3 regions of the Actinomadura sp. 9N407 genome follow, and region 3 is predicted to be linked to each of the others. Evidence: riboswitches for the same ligand, from Rfam matches in the RefSeq annotation. Region 3 holds a riboswitch; each other region holds the start of a gene.
What was found. A riboswitch is a leader RNA that binds a small molecule or an ion and turns the genes downstream of it on or off. The one in region 3 is predicted to bind cobalamin.

Region 1 (4,206 bases), on a different contig from region 3:
GTCGCCGCCACAGGGGACAGGTGTTCCTCGGCGAACAGCGCCTCGCCATAGGAGACGAACGCGTCGGCCGCGTCGAGATGTCCTGCGAAGAGGGAGGCGGCGGCGCGGGCGTCGTTGAAGGTCGACACCAGAGTCGGCATCTCCCGCAGCAGCGCGTCCGGGTCTCGCAGCATCGCGTTCGACAGCACGACGGCCTCGTCCAGGGCGCCGGTCAGCATCAGCCTGAGCGCCTTGCCCGCCGTGAGCAGGGGCGCGGCCTTCGGGGCGATCGTCCCCGCTGTGCCGGTCTCGGCGGCCTCGCCGGTCTCGGCGGCCTGGGCGGCCGTACGTTCCGCCTCGGTGAACCGGGCCGCGTAGGCGTGCCCCATGGACTGATAGGCCAGGATCTCCTGCCGGGACGCGACGCCGCTCGTCCGGGACAGGGCCTCGTCGAGAAGCCGCTCGGCGCGCTCCTGCTCGCCCAGCCCCATGCCCATGTTGAACGCCCGTACGGAGGCGTGCGTGGCGCGGGTCGCCTCGTCCATCGGGTCGCCGGCCACCCGCGCGAGATGGGCCTCGGCCTCCTGGTGCAGACCCGCCATGAGCAGCACCGGCGCGACCACGACGGTGGCGCTCGCGTCGGCGCCGGACGCCAGCGCGGCCTTGCCGCACCGGACGGCCAGGTCGATGTCGTGCAGGGCCCACGCCTGGCCGCACCCGGCCAGCAGCAGGCCCGGATCGGCCGGGGCGTCGCCGTCCAGCCGCCACAGGGCCACCCGCAGCACGTCCCCGTGCCGCCGCATGCCGGTCGCCTGCAGCGCGGACGCGAGCGCGGACAGCCGCTCCCGGACGCGTTCGGGGGACGCCCGCAGCCGCGCGACCTCCCCGTACAGCGGATGGGCCGTCCGGACCTCCAGGCGGCGCCCGGCGGCGGCCGAGGTCACCACGTGGTGGGCCTCGGCGCGCTCGATCGCGGCCTCGGAGGTCACCGCGGCCAGCGTGGCGGCGCCCAGTGGCTCGCCGAGCGCGACGTACTCCAGGACCTCCCGCTCGGCCGCGCCGAGCGTCCCGAGCCGTTCCTCCACCAGCTCGCGCAGCCGGGGGCTGAGCGGCAGGTCGCCCCGCCACCGCCAGACACCGCCGGCCTCGCTCAGCCGCCCCGCCGCCAGCCCGGCCAGCACCAGCTCGCGCAGGAACAGCAGGTTGCCCCGGGTGCTCTGGTAGAGCCGCCGAGCCGTGGATTCGGCGACCTGACCGCCGAGCGCGCCCTCCACGACCGCCTGGCTCTCCGCCATCGTCAGCGGCACCAGGTCCAGGCGGCGGGCCAGGTCGTCCTTCCACAGCGCCGTCACCGGGTCGGGCGCGGGCGCGCCGGTACGGACGGTCGCCAGCACCCGGGCCTCCCGCTGCAGCACCAGGTGGTGCACCAGCGCGGCGGAGGACGGATCCAGCAGGTGCGCGTCGTCGACCGCGACCAGCAGCGGCGCCGCGTCCGCGCGGGTCCGCAGCGCCTCGGTGGCCCAGCGCAGCGGATTGACGACCGACAGGCCCGGCGACTCCACCGGCAGGACACGGCCGAACGCCCCGAACGGGATCGCGGCCTCGGCGGTGGTCCCGCCGACCTGCAGCACCGTGAACCGGCCCGGCTCGAGCCGCCGCAGCGCCTCGCCGACCAGGCGCGTCTTGCCCACGCCGGCGTCCCCCGCCACCACCACGCCTTGCGCGGCGCGCGTGCGCAGCAGGGTGTCCACCTGATCGAGCGTCGACGTACGGCCGGTGAACGGCCAGAAGGTCCGCACAACAGGATCGTACGGACGCTCACCCCGTGCCACCAGACAGAGTCACCAGACAGCGCCACCGGACAACCAGTGCCACCGGACAACCAGTGCCACCAGACGACCAGCGCCACCGGACGACGCGCAAAGGGAGCCCGGCGCGGAATTGAGTAGGGGCTACTCATGTGCCGCGCGCGCCGCGGGCGCATTCTCATGGTGCGGGACATTTCCGGAACGTATGGGAGCTTCCGGAAGGGTCTCGCGCGGCACCGGAGGCGACCGGCCGATCAACGTCGCCACCGGGGCGGGAGGGGGCACCCTCCGTATCTCCAGCGGGGGGAGATACGGGTGGCGCCCCCTCCCACATGTTCATGGCGGCCGCGCTCGCGGACTTGACGCGCGGGGTGCGAAAAGGGGACTCTCAGGGCGACAAGTTCACATATGAGGCGACGGTGTGCAGGAACCTGGTGCGATTCCAGGACGGTCCCGCCACTGTGACCAGGGAGCCTCCCCGCACGCGACCACGGCCGTACTCCGGCTGGAAGGTCGGAGGGGGCGTCGATCTGGGAGTCAGGAGACTGACCCGTCGTCCTCCCGTTACCGGGGCGAGTGCACCCCGTGAGGAGACCCCATGGCCCAGCCGGCCGTACCGCAGCGCGTTCCCGTCCCCCAGCGCGTTCCCGTTCCGCAGCGTGTCCCCGTACGCCAGATCCTGCCCTGGGCCGTTCTGGCCCTCGTGCTGGGCGCCGCGCTGCTCTACTTCGTCGGCGCCGAGCAGGGCGCCACCTCCCTCTTCGGCGGTACGTGGGTGCACGAGTTCACGCACGACGGCCGGCATCTGCTCGGCTTCCCCTGCCACTGAGCCGGGGACCGTACCGATGATGAGATCCCTACTGGTCCGCGGCATGCTCACCGGTCTGGCCGCAGCGGCGGCCGGGCTGCTGATCGCCTGGATCTACGGCGAGCCCCAGGTGGACCGCGCGATCGCGTTCGAGGAGGCCAAGGCCGCCGCCGAGGCCGCCGCCGCCCAAGTCCACGCGCACGGTGTCGGCGAGCACGGGGCCGGGGAAGAGGTGGTGAGCCGCACCGTTCAGCGCACCACCGGCCTGATCACGGCGATGGCGGTGTACGGGGTGGCGATCGGCGGGCTGTTCTCGATCGCGTTCGCCTTCGCGTACGGCCGGATCGGCGCGCTCGGCGCCCGCGCGACCGCCGCCCTGGTGGCGCTGGGCGGGTTCGTGGCGATCGTGCTGGTGCCGTTCCTGAAGTACCCGCCCACTCCCCCGGCCGTGGGCGCCCCCGAGACGATCGGCGGACGGACCGCGCTGTACTTCGGCATGGTCGCGCTGGGCGTTCTGGCCACGGTCGCCGCCGCGATCCTCTTCACCCGCCTGGCTCCACGGCTGGGCGGCTGGAACACGGCGATCGTGACGTCGGCGGGGTTCGCGATCGTGGTCGCGATCGTCTTCCGCCTCACCCCGCGTCCCGACGCGGTCGCCGACGGCTTCCCCAGCGCGGTGCTGTGGGACTTCCGGATCGCCTCGCTGGGCGTCCAGGTCGTCCTGTGGGCCACTCTGGGGTTGCTGTTCGGCGCCCTGACGGAACGCGCCTACCGGCGACAGCAGGCCGCGCCCCGTACGGAGGACGAGGCCCTGGCCGTCTAGCCCCGCCGGTCCAGCAGGGCGCAGTCGCCGCACATCTCGCCGCCGGGCGGTACCCGGTAGTAGAGGCAGCAGCTGCGCCGGACGAAGCCGTGCCGGCCGAACGACCCCGTACCCGCGAGCGGTTCACGCGCGAGCAGCTCGCGGACGAGGGCGGCGGCCGGCGCGGCGACCCCGGGCCGCAGCGTCCCGGCCAGGGCGGACGCCGCGTTCCCCCACATCAGGCCGTCCGCCAGCGGTACGACGCCGAGCAGGGTCTCGCGCAGCGGCCGCAGCTGCCGCTCGACGACCTCCGCGTGGACGAGGTCGGCCGGAACGGCGGGTCCGCTCCAGCCGTCCGGGTTCTCCAGCCACAGGGCGATCGGCGCGCCCGGGGCCCAGCGCCAGTGCAGGCCCGACAGATCCGGTACGACGCCGAGCGCGGCGACCGCGATCATCGGCGACCACAGCCGCGAGGCCAGCCCCTGGAAGAGGATCGAGGCCGCGACGCGCCGTTCGCCCGTACCGAGCCGGGCCGCGTACGCGTCCACCAGGTCCGACAGCCGGGATCCGTCGCGTTCGGGCAGCGGCCGCCAGGTCGGGTCGGCCGCCTCGTCCGGGTCCGTGCCGATCTCGAAGAACGGGCCCAGCGCGGCGGCCCGGGCCAGCGCGGGGACGACGTCGCGCGCGCCGGCCCTCATCTGCCGGGCCTCATCTGCCGGGCCTCATCTGCCGGGGCTCACTTGGTGGGAGAGCCGCCGTTGTCGCGGCGGTCCAGCGCGGTCTGCAGTGCCCGCGCGGCCTCCTCGGAG
Region 2 (4,206 bases), on a different contig from region 3:
ATCTCGGTCGGCCCCGGCAGCATCCGGCCCGCGGTGATCACCGCACGGGAGTAGTCCTCGGTCTGCAGCAGCCCGTGGACGAGCTGGGTGTCCCAGGCGCGGATCTGGGACGCCTCGTCCTCCAGTGCCACGTAGCTGCCGGTGAACACGTCCGCGTAGGCCGTCCACCAGCCGCGCTGGCCCGCCTCCCGGGCCAGGTTGATCAGGGCGTCCCGCCCGGGGCTGGGGAAGCCGTACAGGTCGAGAAGGTCGGCGATATCGCCGGGTTTGGGACGGGTCTGCCCGGTCTCCAGCCGGGAGACGGTGGCCCGGGACCAGTCGAGCCGGTCCGCCACCTCCTGCAGGGTCAGTCCCTGCGTCTCGCGCAGCCTGCGCAGTTCCCGGGCCAGCCGGCGTCCACGGACGGTGGGGCGATACGTCATGAGCCGAGAGTCTCCCGATTCGGTCGGTTCCGTTCAAGGCATATGACCATGCCGGTAACGGCAATCTCGCAAAGCGTGTTGCAAGGATGAGAATCTCACGCGAAGGTGGATTCATGTGACCGCTCGGAGACATTGCGTTACCCACCAGACGCGTGCAGTTCCACCACCGGGTGACGGGGCAGTTCGCAACCGCGCACCATGGACAGCCACGCGGGAGGATCCCGTGCAGACCTCGCCAGAGACGGCAGGCGGAGCCGAGGGCTTCGCCGCCGCCGACCACGCTTCCGACCGGACACCCGCCTACCTGGGCACCGCGGTGTCCGCTCCACCGGCACCGTGCGCTCCACCGACACCGTCCGCTCCACCGGCATCGTCCACGCCGGCCACCCCGTGTACCGGTACGCCGGCCGCGTTCACGTCCGGCTTCGTACCCCGGGGCCTGGCCTGGACGCTGCCCGCGGGCCCGGGCTGCGCGAGCCACGCCCGAAGGGTCCTGGCCGAGGCGCTGGCCGAGGCGGGCGTGGACCGGTCGGTCATCGGTGACGCCCAGCTGATGGCGAGCGAGCTCGCCACCAACGCCCACCAGCACGCCCGCGACCACGGCCCGCATGAGCTCTGGCTCTACACCGGGCCGCCCGGTGAGACCCGGTGCGCGGTCTTCGACCGGCATGTGTCGGCCCGGCTGACGGGCTACTCGTGGACGTCGGGCGACTTCGGCCGCGGGCTGAGCATCGTCCAGGAGCTCTCCGAAGGGCGCTGGGGGATGCTGCGGGCGCTGTCGCGGCGTACTCCCAGAGTGCAGGGCAAGGCGGTGTGGTTCACCATCCCGGGCCAGGTCCGGCTTCCGGTGCACCTGCTCGGCCGCCCCGCCGGCTGAACCTCACACGCTTCCGGCGTCGGTCCTGGCCTGCCGGGCGACCTCAGGCCGGGCGACCTCAGGCTGGGCGATCTCAGGCTGGGCCTCCTCGACCCGCGCCTGCTCAGGCTGGGCCTGCTCGGTCCGGGCCTGCTCTACGGCGGGGGCGATGTCGGTGAGGAGCGTCAGGAGCGAGCGGGCCAGCAGCGTGTGCACCTGGCCGCGGTCGAGGGTGCTCTCCTGCAGCCACTGCCGGGTGGCGGCGTCCGCCAGGCCGGAGTACGAGCGCAGTACGGCGCGGACCGTGTCGTTCGGGTGCGTCACCCGCAGCACGGTGAGCATGTGCTCGACGGTGAGGTCGCGGGCGCGGTGGATGATGTGCAGCAGTTGCGGGTCGCGGCCGAAGCCCTCGGCGTCCACGGCGGCGAACCAGGTGGTGGCGTTGGCCTCGGCGGCGTCCAGGAAGAGCCCGACGCACATGTCGACGGCGTCCGCCAGCGGCTGCGACTCGTCCGGCGGCGGGGCCTGCACCGCGATCGAGTGCGACAGGCCGCGGACGACCTCCAGGAACAGCTCCCGCTTGGTGCCGAAGTAGTAGTGCAGCAGCCCGCGCCGTACACCGGCCTCCTCCGCGATGGCGGACGTGGAGACGTCGGCGTACGGGAGTTCGGTGAACATCCGCCGCGCCACGCCGAGGATCTGGTCGCGTCGCTCGTCTCGGGGCAGCCGCTGGTAGCGGGGGGTCCGGTCGGGACGGGGGAGGGACGGGGCCACCTGTACAGCCTATGCCGCGGTACGGCGCGCACGGCACCGCTGTGCAGAGCCCGCAGGCCGCCTCGTGCATTGTCCCTCGCTGCGCTGTCACCCTGCCGCGACTTGGGCGGTCCCAGGCGATATGCCATTCTGTGCAGGCGACGGAAGCGGAGGAACCCGGTGCGAATCCGGGGCTGTCCCGCAACTGTGACCATGGGGAGCTTCCCCTCGCGTTCGGCCACGGCGTCCCGTACGGGACGCTGGAAGGCCGAGGGGGAGTGGCGATCCGGGAGCCAGGAGACTCCGGCCGTCGCGGGGGACGCGGGTGACCGCCGGCTCGAGACGGCTCGGGTTCGTCCCTCTGCAGGACCGCCACGGGCGTGGATACCCGAGGGAAGGACGATGAGGCATGCCCTGTCTGATGGGCCGATGAGCCGCGCGCGAGGCGCCGCGGCGCGCTACCCCTTTTCCGCCGTCGTCGGGATGGACGACCTCAAGCTGGCATTGCTGATCAACGCGGTGTCGCCGGGTGTCGGCGGCGTGCTGGTCCGGGGCGAGAAGGGCACCGCGAAGTCGACGATCGTCCGCGCGCTGGCCGATCTGCTCCCCTCGGTCCAGGTCGTGGCGGGCTGCCGCTTCGGCTGCGCGCCGCGCGATCCCGACCCCGGCTGCCCGGACGGCCCGCACCCGGTCTTCGACGACGATGACGACGAGGTCGAGGGCGAACGGCCCGAGGGTGAACGGGCCGGGGGTGCACGGGGCGAGAGTGCACGGGGCAAGAGCGCGCGGGCGCAGCCGGTCGAACGGCCCGGGGCCGAGGAGCGGCCGGCCCGCCTGGTGGAACTGCCCGTCGGGGCCTCCGAGGACCGGCTCACCGGCTCCCTGGACATCGAGCGGGCGCTCACCGAGGGCGTGAAGGCGTACGAGCCCGGCCTGCTGGCCGCCGCCCACCGCGGGGTGCTCTACGTCGACGAGGTCAACCTGCTGCACGACCACCTGGTCGACCTGCTGCTGGACGCGGCCGCGATGGGCGAGTCGTACGTGGAGCGCGAGGGCGTGTCGATCCGGCATGCCGCGCGCTTCCTGCTGGTCGGCACCATGAACCCGGAGGAGGGCGAGCTGCGGCCGCAGCTGCTCGACCGGTTCGGGCTGACCGTCGAGGTGGCGGCCACCCGCGACCCGGCGGAGCGGGCCGAGGTCGTCCGGCGGCGGCTGGACTTCGAGGAGGACCCGGTCCGGTTCGCGTCGGGCTGGGCGGTCGCCGAGGCCGAGCTGGCGGCCCGGATCTCCGCCGCTCAGTCCCGGCTCGCGCGGGTGGAGCTCGGCGACGCCGCGCTCCGGCAGATCACCGCGGTCTGCGCCGCGTTCGAGGTGGACGGCCTGCGCGCCGACCTGGTCACGGCGCGGGCCTCGATCGCGCTGGCCGCCTGGCACCGGCGCACCGTGGTCACGGCCGAGGACGTACGGACGGCGGCCCGGCTGGCGCTGCCGCACCGCCGCCGCCGCGACCCGTTCGACGCGCCCGGCCTGGACGAGGACCGCCTGGACGAGATCCTCCAGGAGCACGCCGGCCCCGGGGACGGCGGTCCTTCGGAGCCTGAGCGGCCCGAGGAGCCCGAGCCGCCGCAGGACGATGACGGACCCGATGACGACGGCCCCGGCGACGGCGGCGGGGACGGCGACGGCCCGGGTGGCGGCAAGCCCGACGGCCCCGGCGGCGACGCGGTGCTCAGCGTGCTCGACGCGCTGCTGAGCGGGCGGCCGGTGACCGACTCCGATGGCGCCCGTCCCGCCGACGAGCGCCACACTCCGGCGGATCCCAGTGATCCCAGTGATCCCAAGGAAGGCAAGGAAGGCAAGGAAGGCAAGGAAGGCAACGAGCCCGCCGAGAGCGAGCCCGCGCCGGCGGACGCCGCGTTCAAGCCTCGCCTCTTCACCGTGCCCGGGATGGGTGCGGGCGCGCCCGGCCGCAGGTCCAAGGCCCGCAGCCCGTACGGGCGGGTCTCCGGGGCCCGGCCCGGCTCGCGCGGCCTGCACCTGAACGCGACGCTGTACGCCGCGGCCCCGCACCAGCACGCGCGCGGCCGTACCGGTCCCGGGATCGTCGTCGCGCCGCCCGACCTGCGGGAGGCGGTACGGGACGGGCGCGAGGGCAACCTGGTGCTGTTCGTCGTC
Region 3 (4,206 bases):
CCATGTGCTCAGGCGCACCGATCACGCCGTTGGTAGAGTACTCGCCGTCATCGGCGTTCCTGGAGAAGGTGAGAAGGTGCGCCTTCACGAGCAGGGAACGCTCCTGTGCGGTCGTGGGGCATGGGTGTCACTTGAGGGCATGAAGCCCTCAAGCAACGGGACGAGCCAAGTGGTCCGCCTTCCTACGATCAACAGCCTGGATCGTTCAGGCCTGTACAGGATGCTCAAGACGTACGGAGTTCGGCGATCGACCCCGGTTCCCGCCATTGATGTTTGGGAGCAACCGTGAGCCAACTGGATGCCGCTCCTGGGCGTGCCGCATTTAAGGCCCCCGGTCTGGAAGCGCTCAAAAACTACCTTCAGAGATCAGGTTGGTCTCTCGAGGATGTCGATGGCCGTACGAGCCTGTGGCGACCCGCTGATGGTGTCGCCGATCGCGTGATTCGCATCGTCCTACCTGCACAGCAGAATGTGCGCGACTATTCCGAGCGCGCCTACGAGGCTTTGGAGGCACTATCTTTTGTTGAGCGGAGGCTGCCCCAGGAGATAGTCAATGACATTCTTTTTGGCGGGGCAGACAATGTTGCCGTCCGCCTCACTCCAGACGTTCCACCGGGCGAAGCCCCCTTAAACCTTGCGCATTCTGCAATTTCTGCCCTCAAGAACTATGTGGTCGCCGCCGCTGCCGCACTGGACTCTGACTCTCTCGTCCTGCCCCCGAGGCGCCCTCAGCGCGCTGAAGCTTATGCTGCCCAAGCAAGGATCTCGACGCAGCCGGGAAGTTTCATTCTTTCTCTCGCACTGCCCCTGGACGACGTTTATTCAACTGAGACTGATGATTCAGTGCCGCCAGGCCAGGAGTCGCTCGTTCAGGTACCCCCTCAGCCCTTCGGGCGAAAAGTGACGAACAGAATGCTTGCGGCCGCAAGGAAGGCCCAAGGGTTGGCGGAGCACGTCAGCGAGGGGAACCTTCCGCTCTCCTCGTTTGGAGAACATTCTCCGGGTGCGCCTAATGCTACAGAACTCGCCGCCTTGAGTTCCTTGGGAGGCGTGGACCATGGAACATATCAGGTCCGTTTCGCCAAAACACCGCTTGCAGGTGGCGCGACACTTCCGGCATTTCTTCGCATAACGCCTGGCCAGCAACGCATTCTCGGTGAAGCTGCCGACTACCTGCGCACCAAGCAATCCAGGGCGGGAGTCACTGTCACCGGCCTCGTCGTCCGCTTGTTCCGGGAAGGTAAATATGGGCGAGGAGAGGCGGTGGTTCAAGGTGTTTCTGATGACTCCGGTGAACCTCGTCGGTATCGAGTGGAACTAGGTGAGACCGACTACAACGAGGCGTTCCGGGCTCACGGGAATGGGCTACTGGTAACCGTGACGGGCGATTTGGACATAAGGGGAACGAGGCGATCGATTCGAAGAATCACATCGTTCTCTGTTCTCCCGGGCCCGGAAGACGAGTAGCCGGCAAGTACAACCTGGTTTTACGGGCACTTGCAATCGCTTGCGGTACAAGCCGAGCGCAGCTCAGCCGCCCTGGCGGCGGGATCGGTTTGGTTCTCCCTGCTGACAGCGCGGGCCACAATGGGGTCCGTTCGTCCCCGACCGTGATCGTTCACTCGCCCTCGCGATGGCGTGGGTGCCGGTGGCCGGTCGTGGGCCCCCTGAATGCTACTGACGTCGCGTGCCTATACTCGCGGTTGCGGATGGTTCACCTGTGCCGCGTCCCAGCGGACGGGTGTCGTAAGAGGGAACCCGGCGAGATTCCGGGACTGCCCCGCAGCGGTGAACGGGAACGACCGCCGTCATCACGCACTGGACCGCCGGAAGCGGTCTGGGAAGCGACGGCCAGTAGGGCGTGCCTGACCGGCACGGTGCCCGTGAGTCCGAAGACCTGCCTCCGCCCGCGCGCCGGCCGGCGCGCGGAGTCCATGGCGACGAGGGAGAGCTGCCATGACATCTACGACCGTGCTCGGTTATCCCCGGATCGGCCCGGAACGCGAGCTGAAGCGCGCGACCGAGGCCTACTGGGCGGGACGCGCCGGCGAAGCCGAGCTCCTCCGTACGGGAGCGGGCCTGCGGCGCGACGTGTGGACCGGGCTGAGGGACGCCGGGCTGGAGCAGATCCCGTCCAACACGTTCTCGCTGTACGACCAGGTGCTCGACACCACCGTCCTGCTGGACGCGGCGCCGGCGCGCTTCCGGCATCTCAGCGGGCTGGACGCCTACTTCGCGATGGCGCGGGGAGCGGACGGCATTCCGGCGCTGGAGATGACGAAGTGGTTCGACACGAACTACCACTACCTCGTTCCTGAGCTGGGCCTGGACACGAGGCCGCGGCTCGCCGGCGGGGGCGGGGCCAAGCCGATCGCCGAGTACCGGGAGGCGCGGGCGCTCGGCATCGAGACCCGGCCGGTGCTGGTGGGCCCGCTGACGTACCTGCTGCTGGCCAAGCCCGCGCCGGACGCGCCCGAGGGCTTCCGGCCGCTCGACCTGCTGGACCCGGTCGTCGAGGTGTACGCGGAGCTGCTCGAACGGCTCGCCGGCGAGGGCGCGCAGTGGGTCCAGCTGGACGAGCCCGCGCTCGCGGCGGACCGTACCGACGAGGAGCTGGAGGCGCTCCGCCGGGCGTACGACCGGCTCGCCGGGCTGACGTCACGGCCTCGCCTGATGGTCGCCACCTACTTCGGGGAGATCGGCGCGGCGCTTCCCGCCCTCGCCGCGACCCGGGTGGAGGCGATCGGCCTGGACTTCGTCGCCGGGCCCGGCAACCTCCAGGCGCTGGCCTCGATCGGCGGGCTGCCGCGCCGCACGCTGGTCGCCGGGGTGGTGGACGGCCGCAACGTGTGGCGCACCGACCTGTCCAAGTCCGTGTCGACCTGCGCCTCGCTGCTCGGCCTGGTGGGCGAGGTGGTGGTCGGTACCTCCTGCTCGCTGCTGCACGTACCGCTGGACGCGGACGCCGAGCCGGACCTGGACCCCGGGCTGCGGGCGCGGCTGGCGTTCGCGCGGCAGAAGGTGGACGAGGTGGTGCTGCTCGGCCGGGCGCTGCGCGAGGGCCACGACGTGATCGCCGACGCGGACGGGGACGTGGTGGCGCGGCCCAGGATCGACAACCGGGTACGGGCGCGGCTGGACGCGCTCGGCGACGGTTCCGTCCGTCCCGACCGGTCCGTACGGTTCGCGGCGCAGCAGCGAGCGCTGGAGCTACCGCCGCTGGCGACCACGACGATCGGCTCGTTCCCGCAGACGGCGGAGGTACGGCGGGCGCGCGCCGACCACCGGGCCGGGCGGATCGACGCCGACGCGTACGAGAAGGTCATGCGGGCCGAGATCGACCGCGTCATCGCGCTGCAGGAGGAACTGGGCCTGGACGTCCTCGTCCACGGCGAGCCCGAGCGCAACGACATGGTGCAGTACTTCGCCGAGCAGCTCGACGGGTACGCGGCCACCGTGAACGGCTGGGTGCAGTCGTACGGCACCCGCTACGTCCGGCCGCCGATCCTGCACGGGGACGTGTCGCGCCCGGAGGCGATGACCGTCCGCTGGACGACCTACGCGCAGTCGCGCACGCGCCGTCCGGTCAAGGGCATGCTGACCGGGCCGGTGACGATGCTGGCCTGGTCGTTCGTCCGGGACGACCAGCCGCTCGGCGAGACCGCCCGGCAGGTGGCGCTGGCGCTGCGGGACGAGATCCGCGATCTGGAGGCCGCCGGGATCGGGGTCGTCCAGGTCGACGAGCCGGCGCTGCGCGAGCTGCTGCCGCTGCGCCGGTCCGCGCACGCCGCGTACCTGGAGTGGGCGGTCGGCGCGTTCCGGCTGGCGACCTGCGGGGTGGCGGACTCCACGCAGATCCACACGCACATGTGCTACTCGGAGTTCGGCGAGGTCATCGGCGCCATCGGCGACCTGGACGCCGACGTGGCGAGCGTGGAGGCGGCCCGTTCGCACATGGAGCTGGTCACCGACCTGCGCGAGGCCGGGTACGGCAGCGGCATCGGGCCGGGCGTGTACGACATCCACTCGCCGCGCGTTCCGGCGGTCGAGGAGATGGAGGAGTCGTTGCGGCGGGCCCTGCAGGCCATCGCGCCGGGACGGCTCTGGGTCAACCCCGACTGCGGGCTGAAGACCCGCGGCTATCCGGAGACCGAGGCGGCGCTGCGCAACATGGTGGAGGCGGCGCGCCGCGTCCGCGACTCCCTG

Region 1: another riboswitch for cobalamin. It lies ahead of ACH34Q_RS40130 (CbtB-domain containing protein); the one in region 3 lies ahead of metE (5-methyltetrahydropteroyltriglutamate--homocysteine S-methyltransferase).
Region 2: another riboswitch for cobalamin. It lies ahead of ACH34Q_RS31785 (magnesium chelatase subunit D family protein); the one in region 3 lies ahead of metE (5-methyltetrahydropteroyltriglutamate--homocysteine S-methyltransferase).

Annotation. Positions count from the first base shown of each region.
Region 1 is NZ_JBIRAW010000039.1:14,165-18,370, reverse strand. It holds gene ACH34Q_RS40135 (LuxR C-terminal-related transcriptional regulator) at 1-1,778, opposite strand, end outside; cobalamin riboswitch at 2,169-2,356, shown strand; gene ACH34Q_RS40130 (CbtB-domain containing protein) at 2,386-2,616, shown strand; gene ACH34Q_RS40125 (CbtA family protein) at 2,633-3,418, shown strand; gene ACH34Q_RS40120 ((2Fe-2S)-binding protein) at 3,415-4,095, opposite strand; gene ACH34Q_RS40115 (hypothetical protein) at 4,134-4,206, opposite strand, start outside.
Region 2 is NZ_JBIRAW010000025.1:2,028-6,233, forward strand. It holds gene ACH34Q_RS31770 (helix-turn-helix transcriptional regulator) at 1-422, opposite strand, end outside; gene ACH34Q_RS31775 (ATP-binding protein) at 646-1,299, shown strand; gene ACH34Q_RS31780 (TetR/AcrR family transcriptional regulator) at 1,303-2,052, opposite strand; cobalamin riboswitch at 2,202-2,335, shown strand; gene ACH34Q_RS31785 (magnesium chelatase subunit D family protein) at 2,461-4,206, shown strand, end outside.
Region 3 is NZ_JBIRAW010000021.1:134,994-139,199, forward strand. It holds gene ACH34Q_RS29385 (DUF4365 domain-containing protein) at 1-289, shown strand, start outside; gene ACH34Q_RS29390 (hypothetical protein) at 286-1,467, shown strand; cobalamin riboswitch at 1,694-1,920, shown strand; gene metE (5-methyltetrahydropteroyltriglutamate--homocysteine S-methyltransferase) at 1,957-4,206, shown strand, end outside.